Regions from separate parts of the Providencia manganoxydans genome, predicted to be linked through region 1. Evidence: predicted binding sites of a transcription regulator. Region 1 holds the regulator's gene; each other region holds the start of a gene.
The links. Region 1 encodes ArgR, which controls arginine synthesis, uptake and breakdown. Its sites were predicted from a motif close to ANTGAATAAAAATACANT; they were not measured.

Region 1 (5,765 bases):
ACGATTTTTCCACCCTTCTCTTCTTGCCATTAAATTGATGCCTTGAGGAGAGGTAGGTAAGCCTTCTAAACCTGCTAATTCTTTCGCAGTGAACCACATTTTTTTCATATTATCTCTTTCGAACTTATATTATGAAATCTGCCGTTGAGGCTGTTATATCTAACGGTTATTAACCAAGAATAATGTTCTGTTATATAGATATTCTTCATTAATTACCTTCAATTCATTTTTCAGGTAAATTATTTTTTATTAATTAAATCTACTAATGCGATTACGCCTTCACGCATAATAAATGCCAATATCTTACCGCGCTCTGCTGTTGAAAGTTGGTTGTAAATCTCTTGCCAAATAAATGCACTGTCATGGTGCTTTACTTGATAAGACATAGGCGCTTCATAAACAGAGGAAGGTTCAAATAAGCCTTCTGGTAAACTATTAATATGATATTCGAGTGCTTTACCTTGGATGCCTCGCCGCTTACGGCATAGCCAATTTTCTCTACGCGCCATTGCATTAATACCTTGAGTCGTCATTGGTAATCCCTTTAAACCGACTAACTCTTTCGCTGTTAACCATTCTTTTTGCATGCCTGACCCTCCTAGTCACGATGTACAATTTAATAATAATTGCTGAAAAATGTTTTTATTTTCTCAATAACCTTATTCTCTTTTGTTTTATGAAAATTAATTATTAGTTAGTTTATGAGTTATACATGTAAAATGTATTTTAATTTCTTTTAATAACAATAAATTGGCTAAAAACTCACTGACAGTTATCTTTTTTCTCTTTATGTTGCTTCTATATTACAAATACTTTTAACTATAATCGTTAATATGCCAATTTTTACAAATAACTAAAAATAGTTAGTTTTTGTTTTCAATATCTTATATTAGCTCACAAATATAAATGCTAAATCTTTCTCATATTTCACAAAAATAAAATACCTTTCATAAAACTGAATTTTCAGAAAAAATTAGAAATACTTTTGGGAAATTTCTGTTATTTTATTTCCAATAACAGGACGATTGCAGTGAATGTATCACAATCTTCTGTTAGATGTACCACTAACTCTACATGATTCTGAGTAAAAAAAGGACTAAAAAATGATTTTACGGAAATCGGATTGGCACCCAGCAGATATTATTGCGGCTTTACGTAAGCGAGGCACAACTTTAGCCGCGATTTCTCGCCATGCGGGACTGAGTTCATCAACACTTGCTAATGCATTATCTCGTCCATGGCCAAAAGGTGAATGGATTATTGCTAATTTCCTCGAGATCCATCCCTCTGAAATATGGCCAAGTCGCTATTTCAATCCAGTTACAGGTGAATTGTTGGAAAGAAAAGTAAGAGATAAGCCACAGTTACAGAGTTGAAAGAACATAAAAAAACCGCTGTTCGACAGTCAATGTCAAATCAGCGGTTTTCATCAAACAATGATGAGGCGATTAACAGTAATTAACCGTTAATGAATTTCTCACCAAGCTCGATATCTTTTTTCAGTACTTCTAGCATCTCTTTCAGTGCTTTTTGTTCAAAGTCACTCAACTTACCGAAAGAGATATGCTCTTCAATACCATTTTTACCTAAGCGAACTGGTTGAGCGAAGAAGCGTGCGTGTTCACCATCACCTTCGGTGTAAACACACTCAATCACATTAGGTTCACCTTGCAGACCACGGATCAGGGATAGACCAAGACGTGCAGCTGCTTGGCCCATAGACAACGTTGCAGATCCGCCACCCGCTTTTGCTTCAACAACCTCGGTACCCGCATTTTGAATACGCTTAGTTAATGCAGCGACTTCTTCATCAGTGAAGTTCACACCAGGGATTTGAGATAATAAAGGTAGGATAGTCACGCCAGAGTGCCCGCCGATAACTGGCACTTCGATCTCGTGAGTTTTTTTGCCTTTCAGTTCAGCAACGAAAGTATTAGAACGAATAATATCCAGTGTTGTCACACCAAATAGACGGTTTTTGTCATATACACCTGCTTTTTTCAGTACTTCAGCAGCGATAGCAACCGTGGTGTTAACTGGGTTAGTGATAATACCGATCAATGCTTTCGGGCAAGTCACCGCAATTTGTTGCACTAAATTACGAACGATACCTGCGTTAACATTAAATAGATCTGAACGATCCATACCAGGCTTACGTGCGACACCTGCCGAGATCAGAACAACATCAGCACCTTCTAGCGCTGGAGTTGCATCTTCACCTGAGAAACCAACAACTTTAACGTCGGTAGGAATGTGGCTAAGGTCTGCGGCGACACCTGGAGTTACTGGTGCGATGTCGTAGAGAGAGAGTTCTGAACCTGCTGGGAGCTGATTTTTAAGAAGAAGGGCCAAAGCCTGACCGATACCACCTGCTGCACCGAGAACTGCAACTTTCATTCTGAAACTCCTTTATTTGTACTTTAAAAAGTATATGAATTCATCTTGTTATGTATTTAGTACATTACCGATAAAAAACAATTCATTAACAGATGCTGAAACATATTAACGCAAATATTTTTTCACATTGATTCTGTCTATTCTAAACAAAATCCTTATCTGTTAATGAGATAACGGGCACTTTTTTAACAAATAGTTTTTATCACTATTGATTTTTGCATAATAAACTGTTTTTACTGCTAATCATGACTTACTTCACAAAGTGATTAACAAAAAATTTACACCTTTTATTAGCAAATTGCATTATCTCTCTATGCGATCAGCCAAATTTTCTCACTAAAATAGGTAACTACTTAAAATAAATTACTATTTTGTTCATTTAATTCATCGCAAATTCAGTATATAAAATCATCATCACGCAATTTTGTTGCATAAAAATTCACATTTACGGATAATGCAACTCAATTTATTGTCAAAGGATGGGTTAATTATGCGTACACCGTCTAAACAAGAAGACTTGGTTAAGGCTTTTAAAGCCCTACTTAAAGAAGAGAAATTTAGTTCTCAGGCAGAGATAGTGATCGCACTGCAAGAACAAGGGTTTGAAAATATCAACCAATCTAAAATTTCCAGAATGCTAACAAAGTTCGGTGCTGTGCGCACTCGTAACGCAAAAATGGAAATGGTCTATTGCTTACCAACGGAGCCGGGCGTACCGACTGCCACTAGCCCATTAAAAAATCTTGTTCTTGATATCGACTATAACCACTCTGTGGTTGTGATTAGAACGAGTCCAGGCGCTGCACAACTAATCGCCCGTTTATTAGATTCTTTAGGCAAAGCAGAGGGGATTTTAGGAAGTATCGCGGGTGACGATACCATTTTTTCAACCCCTGCCAATAACTTCACTACAAAAGAGCTTTACGAAGCGATTCTCACTCTGTTTGATCAAGAGCTTTAATAAAAATACTCTTACAGGCGGGAGCTTCTCGCCTCCTCACTTGGATATTTTGTTGCTGACCTGTCTTTATATAGCCGGTTTATTAGCAATAGCAATGAAAAGGCAGCCTAAGCTGCCAATATATTCGTTATACTTCTAACCGTAGTGTCGTTGGCTGCACTTCAATTAGTTAGAATATAGTTTAATGAGAAAGCATTACTCTTCGTGAGCAGATTCGGCTTTCTTTTTTAGTTCTGCCAATAAATTACTATGGATCCCACCAAAGCCACCATTGCTCATGACTAAAATATGGTCACCTGGCTGTGCCGTTTCGATCACCATATTAGTCAATGTTTCAATATCAGAGCTCCAGCGCGCAGGTTGAACACAATTTTCTGCAATATCAGTGACCATCCAAGGAATATTCGGCGGTTGGAACAAGAACACTTCATCAGCACGCCCAAGCGCTGGCGCGATATCATTTTTGTTGATCCCCATCTTCATGGTATTAGAGCGAGGTTCCAGTACTGCAATAATACGCGAAGTACCACCAACTTTGCTGCGTAATGCCTCTAAAGTCGCTAAAATCGCCGTTGGGTGATGTGCAAAATCATCATAAACACTGACATCATTTTCAACACCACGTAATTCTAAGCGACGGCGGGCATTGATAAATTTATCCAATGCTCGGCAAGCTTCTTCAGCGGGAACACCAACATGATGCGCGGCGGCAATCGCCATTAACCCATTATGAATATTGTGATTACCCACTTGCGACCAGTTTACTTCACCCACTTTTTTAGTTTGGTAGAAAACTTCAAATTGGCTGCCATCATGGCTTAATTTACGAGCTTGCCACTCACCATGTTCACCAACAAGTTCTTGTTCGCTCCAGCACCCCATCCCCATTACTTGCTTTAAGTTCGAATCATTATCAGGCATAAAAATTTTGCCACTACTTGGTACAATGCGAACTAAGTGATGGAATTGCTTTTGGATCGCTTCAAGGTCATCAAAAATATCTGCATGGTCGAATTCGAGATTATTGAGCACCAATGTTCTTGGGCTGTAATGCACAAATTTCGAGCGTTTATCGAAAAATGCACAATCATATTCATCAGCTTCTATCACAAAAAATGGGCTTTCTCCCAATTGTGCGGAAACCTCAAAATTTCCTGGCACACCACCAATTAAAAACCCTGGTTTGTAGCCACAATCTTCTAAAATCCACGCTAACATACCCGCGGTTGTGGTTTTACCATGAGTCCCCGCAACGGCAAGCACCCAACGCTCAGGTAGCACATGATCATGTAGCCATTGAGGGCCAGAAGTATAAGTTAAACCTTTTTCTAATACAGCTTCTACGCATGGATTACCGCGGGTCATTGCATTGCCAATAACCACCATATCAGGTGTGGGTTCGAGCTGACTAGGATCATAACCTTGAATTAGTTCAATACCTTGTTTTTCGAGCAGCGTACTCATAGGAGGGTACACGTTTGCATCAGAGCCCGTGACTTTATGACCAAGTGAACGAGCCAGTATTGCCAAGCTTCCCATAAACGTACCGCAAATACCCAAAATATGTATGTGCATTATTTTCCATCCAATAGCATGAGGTTTGTCACTATTCTACCCATCAAATACAGGTTTATAAATGCATTAACCTATGAATCTTTTTTTAATTTAGATAAACTCCACGCGCAGGGTAAGGTACAATCCCTCCCTGCAAACCTCTGTCAATTATATTCAGGACCTTCGTCATGAAAACATTAGGCGAATTCATCGTCGATAAGCAACAAGATTTTCCTCATGCAACAGGAGAGCTGACGGCGTTACTGTCAGCAATTAAACTGGGCGCTAAAATTATCCATCGTGATATTAATAAAGCTGGACTGGTAGACATTCTTGGCACGAGCGGTGTTTCGAATGTTCAAGGTGAAGTCCAAATGAAGCTTGACCTGTATGCAAATGAAAAACTGAAAGCGGCTTTGAAAGCACGCGGAGAAGTTGCCGGTATTGCCTCTGAAGAAGAAGACGAAATTGTCATTTTCGAAGGTGACCGTGCAGAAAACGCGAAATACGTCGTTTTAATGGATCCACTGGATGGTTCTTCAAATATCGATGTAAACGTTTCCGTCGGCACAATCTTCTCAATTTACCATCGTATAACTCCAATTGGCCAACCTGTGACTGAAGCTGATTTCTTGCAGCCAGGTCATCGTCAAGTCGCCGCTGGCTATGTTGTTTATGGCTCATCAACCATGCTAGTTTATACTACGGGTTGTGGCGTGCATGCCTTCACTTATGATCCATCTCTTGGCGTATTCTGCCTATCTCATGAGAAAGTCATGTTTCCAGCAGAAGGAAAAATGTATTCAATCAACGAAGGTAACTATATCAAGTTCCCTATGGGGGTTAAAAAATA
Region 2 (5,765 bases), 510 kb from region 1:
GCTTCATGACCTGTCCCGTGATAAATATCGAAATGATGGCCTTTGATAGCCCCACCTACATCAAGGGCAACCATCATACGCATTTCGTAACGCCCCGTAAATTTACCCGTATTATCCAGAACAGGGATTTCAGCCAATAATGCGGTGCCAGGTGGTATCAATGTTTTATCAGAAGCAACAGAAGCTTTAGCAATCAGCGGTACTGCACTTGCCCCTCTTACTGGTACAAATGATTGTGGTTTAAAGAAAACAAATGAAGCATTCTCTTCAAGTAGCTGGCGAACTTCTTGCTCACTGTGGCTATTTGTCCAATCATGGATTGCTTGCAGAGACATTTTTTCTAAAGGAACTTCACCACGATCTACAAGAACCTTACCGATGCTTTTATATCCATGACCATTTTTGCCTGCGTAACCAAAGAAATTTAATGGGCTACCATCACCAAAATCAACATAGCCACTGCCTTGTACTTCCATCATAAAATTATCAACAGCTGAGTTGCTATAAGCCAAAATCAAATTATCGCTTAAAGCACCATTATAGATGGCAGCACGGCTAGGCAATCGTTTCTTTCCTTTTGGCGGCATGGCATAAAGTGGATGTTGGAAAGTGCCTTGTTTAGTACGACGTGCTTCAATAACTGGGGTATAGTAACCCGTAAATTGCACGTTACCGTAGTTATCTACCCCTTCCATCTGGAAAGCGGTTAAATTGAAATTTGCCAACAATTTAGGATCACCACCCGCAACTAACCAGTTTTCAATTGCATGGTAGGTATCATTGTTATTTTGAAAGAGTCTTGGTGATGCATTTTTGATTTCAGTAATTTGGCGCTCGAAGTCTTGCGAGTTGACAGGACGCCCCTGAACATTCAGTTGGCTGACTTGTTTAAGATCTTGATTTAAACGTCCATCTTTATATTGCTGCCCTTTGTCCGTCGGATGAGACTGACAACCCGCCAACAACGAAATAAATGCCCCTGCGACACACCATTTTTGCCATAGTTTCATATCATAATGCCCACACCAATCCAATATGTAGCGCACAATAGCAAACCCAAATCAATAATGAAATGACAAAAATTATTTAGTACGTTAATTAATTCATTCACTCATACATGAGTTTAATAAATGAGCATGGAGAGTGATTTTTGTTCTATTTATGCGAAATTTTGAAAAAAAACACGAAAAAACTTGCATCAGATCTCATCCCGAGTATAGTGCCCGCATCGGACGCGGGGTGGAGCAGCTTGGTAGCTCGTCGGGCTCATAACCCGAAGGTCGTTGGTTCAAATCCAGCCCCCGCAACCAATAATAAGTTAGTATCAAAATATATTTCAGGCGCGGGATGGAGCAGCCTGGTAGCTCGTCGGGCTCATAACCCGAAGGTCGTCGGTTCAAATCCGGCTCCCGCAACCAATATCCCTGAAATATACCCTCTTCTGTCGCGGGGTGGAGCAGCTTGGTAGCTCGTCGGGCTCATAACCCGAAGGTCGTTGGTTCAAATCCAGCCCCCGCAACCAATTTTCGTCATTTCCAATAGAATCCACAAATAAAAAAGGCAACTCACATCTCTGTTCGCCGCCTCTTAAAAACGCAATATCATCTGATTAATTTCTTATGGCAAGTTCACCGCCATTGCGGAAATAAGCTTTAATTCCATGAAAGATTGATTCAGCCATTTGCTGCTGAAATTTAGCCGTTTTTAGTTTTCGCTCTTCCTCAAGGTTACTGATAAACGCCGTCTCAACTAAAATAGAGGGGATCTCCGGTGCTTTAAGTACCGCGAAGCCTGCTTGATCGACTTTGTTTTTATGTAAGCGGTTCACTTTCCCCATACGCTTTAACACTTCATCACCAAACTTCAAGCTATCATTGATGGTCGCCGTTTGCACTAAATCAAGCATCGTATGGTCAAGGTATGCGTCTCCACTTTTACTCACCCCACCAATTAAGTCAGCTTCGTTTTGAGTTTGAGCAAGGTAGCGGGCTGTGTTACTCGTCGCCCCTTTAGTTGATAACGCGAACACAGAAGAACCATTTGCAGAGCGATTAGTGAAAGCATCAGCATGAATTGAGACAAACAAGTCCGCTTGCATTTTCCGCGCCTTCGCAACTCTAACTTTTAATGGGATAAACACATCTTCATTACGTGTCATATAAGCACGCATTTCAGGATCTTTATCAATTAGCGCCTTTAAACGCCGTGCGATTTGCAGCACCACGTCTTTTTCGCGTGTTTTATATTTACCCATTGCCCCGGGATCTTCACCGCCATGACCTGGGTCTATCATGATAATAATTGGGCGATCTCTACCTGCTTGACCTGGTTTTTTGGCCTGAGCAGGCATTTTTTCTTCTAAATCACCTTTATTGTAATCTTCTAGTAATGCCAATAATGGATCATCATTTGCACTAACACCCTGCGGATAGAAATCCATCACTAAACGATTTTTAAATTCAGCAACTGGGCCTATAGTAAAAATCTGTGGGCTAACTTTATTTTTAACTTCAAAAACCAAACGTACTGTTTTTGGATCGAATTGTCCGACCCTAACTAATTTTAAGTGAGGATCTCGAGATTGAATTTGCGTTCCCATTTGCTTCAGAACATTATTCAGCTGCACACCTTCGAGATCAATAACTATGCGCTCAGGATTGTGTAATACCAACTGACGATATTTTAATGGGACAGTCGATTCTAACGTTACTCGTGTATAAGACGATGCCGGCCAAATACGAACGGCAATAACGTTACTACTCGCAGCAAAACCGAATGGGCTAACGCTGAGCAACATAACTGCCGCTGCCCCTTTGATAAAGCGGCGCTTCGATGAACTGTGATCTCGGTGACTCATCAATAATTCCGAACCTAAAACATAATATCAGGTGATTTTAGAATAAAAGCCAAGTAGAGGCCAGAAAGATAACTCTAACGAATCATTAGCATACTGTCATCAAGAATACACATTTAAATATAGAGATATGTAAACTCAAATAATAAAAATGTTACAAGTCTTATCTTATCTTTTACTTGATATTTATCGCTAAAAAGAATAAAAATACATAATTAACGAATAAAAATTCACTTAAGAGGGTGGTTATGAAAGAGCGCAGCACCGAATTGGTTGATGAATTTCGCCATTCGGTACCTTATATCAATGCCCACCGCGGCAAAACGTTTATTATTATGCTTGGTGGCGAAGCAATTGCGCACGAAAATTTTCCAAGTATTGTCAATGATATAGGGCTATTACATAGCCTTGGGATCCGTATTATTGTTGTTTATGGCGCTCGCCCACAAATTGAAGGCATTTTAGCTGAACATAATTATGAGGCTATTTACCATAAACATACTCGGGTTACTGATTCGAATACACTTGAATATGTTAAACAAGCCTCAGGCGCTTTATTACTTGATATTACTGCACGTTTATCAATGAGCCTGAACAATACGCCATTACAAGGTGCCCACATCAATGTCGTTAGTGGAAACTTTGTTATTGCCCAACCACTTGGTGTTGATGATGGTGTTGATTATTGTCACAGCGGACGTATTCGTCGTATTGATGAAGATGCTATCAATAAGCAACTCGACAATGGTTCTATCGTGCTAATTGGCCCAGTTGCTGTTTCTGTCACAGGAGAAAGCTTCAACCTCACTTCCGAAGAAGTTGCTACTCAACTCGCTGTCAAAATGAAGGCGGAAAAGCTGATTGGTTTTTGCTCTTCGCAAGGTGTTGCTGATAAAGAAGGTAATATTTTATCTGAGCTGTTCCCCAATGATGCAGAAATTCGTATTCAAGAATTAGAATCTGAAGGTGATTATTACTCAGGAACCGTTCGTTTCTTACGCGGAGCTGCGAAGGCTTGTCGCCGCGGAGTGCGTCGTAGCCACCTATTAAGCTATCAAGAAAATGGAGCATTGATCCAAGAACTATTTTCCCGTGAAGGTATCGGTACGCAAATTGTTATGGAAAGCGCAGAGCAAATCCGCCGTGCCAATATTAATGATATCGGAGGGATCCTTGAGCTTATTCGCCCTCTTGAACAACAAGGTATCCTAGTTAGACGATCGAGAGAACAACTTGAGATGGAAATTGATAAATTTACCATCATTGAACGCGATAGCTTAATTATCGCATGTGCTGCGCTATACCCCTACCCCGATGAAAAATTAGGTGAAATGGCCTGTGTTGCAGTGCATCCTGACTATCGCAGCTCCTCTCGAGGAGAAGAGTTATTACATCGTGTCGCATTACAAGCAAAACAATTAAGGCTAGATAAATTGTTTGTCCTTACAACACGTAGCATCCATTGGTTCCAAGAGCGAGGCTTCGTACCTGCGGAAATTGAAATGTTGCCTGTAAAAAAACAGGCTCTCTATAATTACCAACGACGCTCTAAAATTTTGATGCTTGATTTAAAAACGCAAGCAGATAAATAACTCACTAAACGACTAACCTAACTCTTAGGTTAGTCGTTGGTTATGCACTTATGATTTAGGCTATTACGCTATTTGCACTATGCGTGATTTTTCACAGAGTGGGAAGCTATCAATCACAGGCTGGATGAGTGCTGACATCTCTGCAAATGAAGTACCATAGAAATAGAATGCAGTTTCTGTCGGTCCTTCCCAAACGCCATGGATTGCACCTATCTCTTCAACAGCCTCATCCAGTTTATCGAAAATTTCATTAATATCGCTATTTTCATAAACCTCATCAGGTAATTCAGTACCATTGAAATATAGCGCCAGCCCTTCTTCATCACCAAACTCAATTACGGTGTCTTCACCATGAATGACTAAGCGAGATCCTTTAGGAGCTAACATTGATGAAAACAATTGAATAATCAAGCTAATATTCTCATCGCTTGCATCTGCAACCGCGAGTTCAATATCGCACTCTTCGGCTTCACCATTATCAGAAAGTAAAGTTCCACCACCAGTCACTTGGATTTCTTTTCCCATTCCTTGCATGACTTGTGTAAATGCATCCTCTAAATCAGCACGTCTTTCCGGTTCAATCCTAGCTTTTAATGTTACCGTCATCGCCGTCATTTCTTGCTGGTTTTCCATATCATTACCTTTTTGCATTTAAATCCAATTATATTGCCAAAACTACGGGTGTTACTTTTCTTTGGCACTCAAAAGCTGTATTGCCAAACCACTACGCCGTTTGGTTGGTGTTTCAATAGCGCGACGAATGATTTTCATACCGCAATACAATGAAAGTTCTTTTTTTGCCCGAGTAATTGCTGTGTAGACGAGCTCACGAGTCAATACAGGCGAATATACCTTCGGTAAAACTAAAGCGGTATGAGTAAACTCCGAACCCTGTGATTTATGAACCGTCATTGCATAAGCTGTTTCATGCAATGGTAAACGATTAGGCTGAATACCTTTAATTGTTCCATCTGGGTATTGAAAGTATGCCCTTAATGCACCATCTTCATCTGGAAGTATGATACCTATATCACCATTAAATAAGCCTAGTGGGCTATCATTACGGCTGATCATAATAGGCCTTCCTGCATAATGTTTGTTCATCTGATTGTATGGACGGTGGATCAACCCTTGCCGATGAAGCAGTTTTTCTAGCTTGTCATTGATCCCCATAACACCATAAGGGCCATCTCTCAAAGCAGTCAATAACCGATATTGATTAAACTTATGTAACACCTCAGAAGCAAGCTGCCTAGTTTTTACTGCTAACAGATATTCCTGATAAAAGCCTGCCGCTGCAATCAACATTTGTGCATAAT
Region 3 (5,765 bases), 180 kb from region 1:
CATTTCTAGACCTAATTGCTCACGCCATTTAAAGCTATCGCGATCCAGAACCAGCTGCTCAATGCCACGCAGAGCAGCCATCATGATGGTTCCCCCTGGGGTTTCATAACAACCACGTGATTTCATGCCGACTAAACGGTTTTCAACAATATCAATACGGCCCACACCATGCTTCGCACCCAGTACGTTCAGAGTCTCAAGGCAACCCAGTGGTGACAGCGCTTTACCATTAACAGAAACGACTTCACCTTGTTTCACACCAACGGTGACTAATTCAGCTTCATCTGGTGCATCTTTTGGATCAACCGTCCACACCCAGCAGTCCTGATTAGCCGCATTCCATGTGCTTTCTAATACACCCCCTTCCGTTGAGATGTGCCATGCGTTTTCATCACGGCTATAAATTTTCTCAAGGCTTGCTGTCGTTGGGATATTACGCTCTTTTAAGTAATCAAGAAGCGCTTCACGAGAACGTAAATCCCACTCACGCCATGGCGCAACCACTTTTAATTGAGGTGCTAACGCAGTGTATGTACTTTCAAAACGAACTTGGTCGTTGCCTTTACCTGTTGCGCCATGAGCAACAGCATCAGCACCCACTTTCAATGCAATTTCAACTTGCGCTTTAGCAATAATTGGGCGCGCCATTGACGTCCCTAATAGGTAGCTACCTTCATAAAGAGCGCCTGTTTTTAATACTGGGTAAATATATTCTTTGATAAATTCTTCGCGCAGATCGACGACATAGCATTCAGATGCCCCTGATTGCAGCGCTTTTTGTTCAACACCAACCAGATCTTCTCTGTCTTGCCCAACATCAGCAACGAATGCAACTACTTCACAATCATCATAGTTTTCTTTTAACCATGGAATAATTGCTGATGTATCTAAACCACCTGAGTACGCTAATACAATTTTTTTGATGCCCTTTTTCATAACTTATCTATCCCGATTCCGCTTAATTAAGAGTTCATTTGTTTATTTGATTAGCAAAGCTAACCGCATGCATCTCACTTACGATGCTAAAATTCGAGTTCCGATGGAGGTACCATTAAATAGTGCGGGTAATTGCTCCGCATGACGCCAACTCGCAATATCAACGGGTCGCTGTAAGGTGGTTGCTGCATCAAGTGCCGCATTGACTTTTACAATCATGCCGTCGGTAATAATGCCTTGTTCAATTAATTTCTGAGCTTTCTCCGTCGTCATTTCATCAATTTTTTGGCCTTTACCATCAAGAATGCCGCTCACATCAGACAATAGAACTAAATCTGCATTCAATGCCTGTGCAATCGCTGTAGCCGCTTGGTCTGCATTGACGTTCATTAATAAACCATCCGATGTCACACCAATTGAACTGATAATTGGTAAATAATCTGCATCTAATAGTAATTGCAGTAATTTCGCATTGCCCGGTTTCGCACTGCCAACATGACCTAGTTCATCATTAAGTTGAGTCACTACCGCACTTTGCCCATCACCTAATGATAGACCAACCGCTTGTAGCTGGTATTTAGTTGCCCACGCCAATAATGTTTTATTAGCAGTCCCCGCTAATGCCCCAGTAATGATGTCAATTTGATCTGCTGGAGTGACGCGTAGCCCTTGCTTTTTAACTACCGGTAATTGCAATTTCTGCATTAATTCATCAACTAAGCAGCCACCACCATGCACAATGACTAATGGTCTTTGATGTGACTGACGATAAGTTTGCAATGCCGTAAACAGCCTCTCTAGCGCTTCTTCGCTGTCGAGTAATACACCACCCAATTTAATCACTAATGGTTGCATGGGGTTGATCCTTAATAAGTTCATTGACCGTGATGGCACTAAAATAATGATTGTGTTTCATTAAAATCGAAACGAATATTCATGCATTGCACTGCCTGTGCAGCTGCGCCTTTTAATAAATTGTCTTCTGTACCCACTAATATCAGATGTTCACCTTTTAGCACAAAGCCGATATCACAAAATGGTGTACCAACCACAGATTTTAGTGCCGGAACGCCTTTGTCATATAAACGCACCAACGGTTTACTTTGATAGGCATCTTTAAATACTTGACGAATTTGCTCATCAGTTACCCCTGCTTTCACCTTGCAAGTGATCGTGGCAAGGATACCGCGAGCAAAATTGCCTAAATGTGGAGTGAAAATGACTTCACGGCCTAAATGCGTTGCAATTTCGGGTTGGTGACGGTGAGTAAAAATGCCATAAGGCTGCAAACTCACCTCACAAAAACTATTAGTCATGGAAGCTTTACGCCCAGCACCTGAAACACCACTGGTTGCATTAATGACGGGCCACATTTGTTCATCAAGTAATTTAGCCTCAATCAGTGGTTTAAGCGCTAACTGAGAAACAGTTGGATAGCACCCCGGTACCGCAATCAACTGGGCTTGACGAATTTTATCAGCCTGCCATTCTGCAAGGCCGTAAACGGCTTGATCTAACCATTTACTGTTTGTATGTTCAAAACCATAGTATTGTGGATAGAAAGCAGCATCTTGAACACGATAGGCGCCTGATAAATCAAACACGACACAACCCGCTTCTAAAAATTGAGGGGCGATGTCATGGCTCACTTCATGAGCCGTTGCAAGAAATACGACATCAACGCCTTGTGCTACTGCTGCAACATCGGTCAATGGTTGCACTGGAATATCGATGATGCCTTTATACTGGGGATGTAAATCAGAGAAGCATTTACCTGCATCAGCACTCTGCGCTGACACCATCAACCCTTGAAGATTTATTTCAGGATGACGTTGCAGATAAGCCGCTAATTCCGCTCCAGTATAGCCACTGGCCCCGATAATGAGTGTGTTCAACATATACTTTCTACCTTGTACTCGTGACCCAAACAGTTTAATGTGTATTTTTATTCAAATAAAGTGCATGAATATTGATACTATTATGGATAAAGGCTGTCAACAGTGAATATTAAATTACCTGCATTTATTGAGATTTATCGTCAATTAATTGCCACTCCATCCATCAGTGCAACTGATGCACAACTCGATCAGAGCAATAAAGCACTGGTTGAATTGCTGGGAGGCTGGCTAGAAACACTTGGATTTACGGTTAATATCCAACCCGTACCGGATACCCGTGATAAATACAATCTATTAGCATCAATTGGTGAAGGCAGTGGTGGCCTAATGTTGTGTGGCCACACAGATACCGTCCCCTTTGATGAAGGCCGTTGGAGTAAAGATCCTTTTGCATTAACAGAACACGACGGTAAGCTCTATGGCTTAGGTACCGCCGACATGAAAGGCTTTTTTGCTTTTATTGTTGATGCGCTGCGTGATATTGATACGAGCAAATTTACTCGTCCGCTGCATATTCTTGCAACTGCCGATGAAGAGACCTCAATGGCGGGGGCACGTTATTTTGCGGCGAGTACTCAACTACGCCCTGACTTTGCCATTATTGGTGAACCTACCTCGTTACAGCCAATACGTGCGCATAAAGGACACCTTTCAAATGCCATTCGTATTACCGGTCAGTCGGGGCACTCAAGTGATCCAGCCCGAGGTGTTAATGCAATTGAATTAATGCATGAGTCGATTAGCCATTTGATGACGCTACGTAATACATTAAAAGAACGTTATAACAACCCTGCGTTCGTGATCCCCTACCCAACGATGAATTTCGGTCATATTCATGGTGGTGATGCCGCGAACCGCATTTGTGGTTGCTGTGAATTACACATGGATATTCGTCCTTTACCGGGTCTAACCTTACAAGATCTCGATGAGCTATTGAATGAAACCCTTGAACCAGTCAAAGCAAAATGGCCGGGTCGTTTAGACATTGAAGCGCTGCATCCTCCTATCCCAGGTTATGAATGCCCAACTGATCATAAAATGGTCGCTGTGATTGAACAACTTCTCGGTCAAAAAGCAGATACTGTTAATTACTGTACGGAAGCCCCTTTTATTCAAGAGCTCTGCCCTACTTTAGTTCTTGGCCCCGGCTCAATTGAACAAGCTCATCAGCCTGATGAGTTTATCGATATCGCATTTATTGAACCCACCCGCCAACTGATTGGTCAGCTGATTGAACATTTTTGTCTGACTGAATAAAATTTGATAAGCGCAATAACATCTTGCTGTTGCGCTTCCTTCAACTTGAATTTTTTTCCTATTGCCTCTGAAAAACTCTCACTGTGACTATTTCATTTAAGTGTTGACTCTATTTAAATATTCGGTAATCTCTATTTAGACGTCTAAACGTATAGACGCGTAAATGGATATAATAAACTATCGATACAATTACGATTGCAAGACTTAATGTCACGAGAGGCAGGGTATGAGTTTTTTTCACGCAAATCAGCGCGAGGCGCTAAACCAAAATTTGGCAGAGTTAGATGGGCAGATTAATGTCTCCTTTGAATTTTTTCCGCCGCGTACTGAAGAGATGGAACAAACTCTCTGGAAATCGATTGATCGGTTAAAGAATCTTAAACCTAAGTTTGTCTCTGTGACCTACGGCGCAAATTCAGGCGAACGTGATAGAACCCATAGCATTATTAAAGACATTAAAGAAAAAACGGGTCTCATCGCGGCTCCTCATTTGACTTGTATCGATGCATCACGCGATGAATTAAAAGAGATCGCACGTGATTATTGGAATAGTGGAATTCGTCAAATCGTGGCACTGCGTGGTGATTTACCCGATAACAGTAGCAAACCCGATATGTATGCAGCGGATTTAGTCGAATTACTGAAAACCGAAGCCGACTTTGATATTTCTGTTGCTGCTTACCCTGAAGTCCATCCTGAAGCGAAAAGCGCTCAGGCAGACTTAATTAGCTTAAAAAAGAAAATTGATGCAGGTGCTAACCGCGCGATCACCCAATTCTTTTTTGATGTTGAAAGCTATTTACGCTTTCGCGACCGTTGTGTCGCAACAGGCATTGATGTGGAAATCGTACCGGGTATTTTGCCTGTTTCAAATTTCCGCCAGCTAGAGCGTTTTGCCAAGCTCACCAACGTACGTATTCCATCATGGATGAGCAAAATGTATGAAGGGTTAGATAATGACCCCGAAAGCCGCAATTTAGTTGGTGCATCGATTGCGATGGATATGGTGAAAATTTTAAGCCGAGAAGGTGTGAAGGATTTCCATTTTTATACGTTGAACCGCTCTGAACTAACTTATGCTATTTGCCATACGTTAGGGGTAAGACCGTAAGACTCGCCGATCATTTATTAGGACTGCAATTGATGTGGTCCTAACTCCATCACCTAAGCTAATACTCTATATTATTCAAGTTATTACTTTGATTAGTTCTGCAACTAAAAAATCTAACCATTTGAAATATAAAATTATAACGAAGTCGAAACAAAGCTAAAATCTATAGAACAATAATTACACAATTTAAGAATAGTGAAAACACGACAACTCTAGAACAATTTTTAGATGATTAATTACTTTTATCATTATCAATTTACTGATTTATAAGCAATAAAGGCTACCAATAATATAGTAGCCTTTATCTTTATATAGATATAATTATATTAACCCGTATTACGCATACCCGCGGCAACACCGGCAATGGTCACCATCAATGCTTGCTCAACGCGCGGATCTGGCTGCTCTTGCTGGCGAGAGCGGTGTAGTAATTCTGCCTGTAAAACGTTTAATGGATCTGTGTAAACATTACGTAAGGCAATTGATTCAGCAATCCATGGCAAATCAGCCATCAGTGCCTCATCTTTCGAAACAGCTAACACACTTTTGATATCTTCAGAAAG

Region 2: the regulator ArgR is predicted to act here: its motif matches at 3,072-3,089, upstream of argA (amino-acid N-acetyltransferase).
Region 3: the regulator ArgR is predicted to act here: its motif matches at 2,873-2,890, upstream of argC (N-acetyl-gamma-glutamyl-phosphate reductase).

The regions. Positions count from the first base shown of each region.
Region 1 covers NZ_CP067099.1:4,008,107-4,013,871, forward strand. The annotation lists gene JI723_RS18240 (DNA-binding protein) at 1-108, opposite strand, end outside; gene JI723_RS18245 (DNA-binding protein) at 240-587, opposite strand; gene JI723_RS18250 (helix-turn-helix domain-containing protein) at 1,104-1,376, shown strand; gene mdh (malate dehydrogenase) at 1,459-2,397, opposite strand; gene argR (transcriptional regulator ArgR) at 2,888-3,358, shown strand; gene mpl (UDP-N-acetylmuramate:L-alanyl-gamma-D-glutamyl-meso-diaminopimelate ligase) at 3,554-4,933, opposite strand; gene fbp (class 1 fructose-bisphosphatase) at 5,101-5,765, shown strand, end outside.
Region 2 covers NZ_CP067099.1:3,494,427-3,500,191, forward strand. The annotation lists gene mltA (murein transglycosylase A) at 1-1,010, opposite strand, end outside; tRNA gene JI723_RS15900 (tRNA-Met) at 1,234-1,310, shown strand; tRNA gene JI723_RS15905 (tRNA-Met) at 1,342-1,418, shown strand; tRNA gene JI723_RS15910 (tRNA-Met) at 1,446-1,522, shown strand; gene amiC (N-acetylmuramoyl-L-alanine amidase AmiC) at 1,610-2,857, opposite strand; gene argA (amino-acid N-acetyltransferase) at 3,103-4,446, shown strand; gene JI723_RS15925 (hypothetical protein) at 4,510-5,079, opposite strand; gene recD (exodeoxyribonuclease V subunit alpha) at 5,131-5,765, opposite strand, start outside.
Region 3 covers NZ_CP067099.1:4,191,808-4,197,572, forward strand. The annotation lists gene JI723_RS19205 (argininosuccinate synthase) at 1-936, opposite strand, end outside; gene argB (acetylglutamate kinase) at 1,015-1,791, opposite strand; gene argC (N-acetyl-gamma-glutamyl-phosphate reductase) at 1,830-2,834, opposite strand; gene argE (acetylornithine deacetylase) at 2,937-4,091, shown strand; gene metF (methylenetetrahydrofolate reductase) at 4,318-5,202, shown strand; gene ppc (phosphoenolpyruvate carboxylase) at 5,529-5,765, opposite strand, start outside.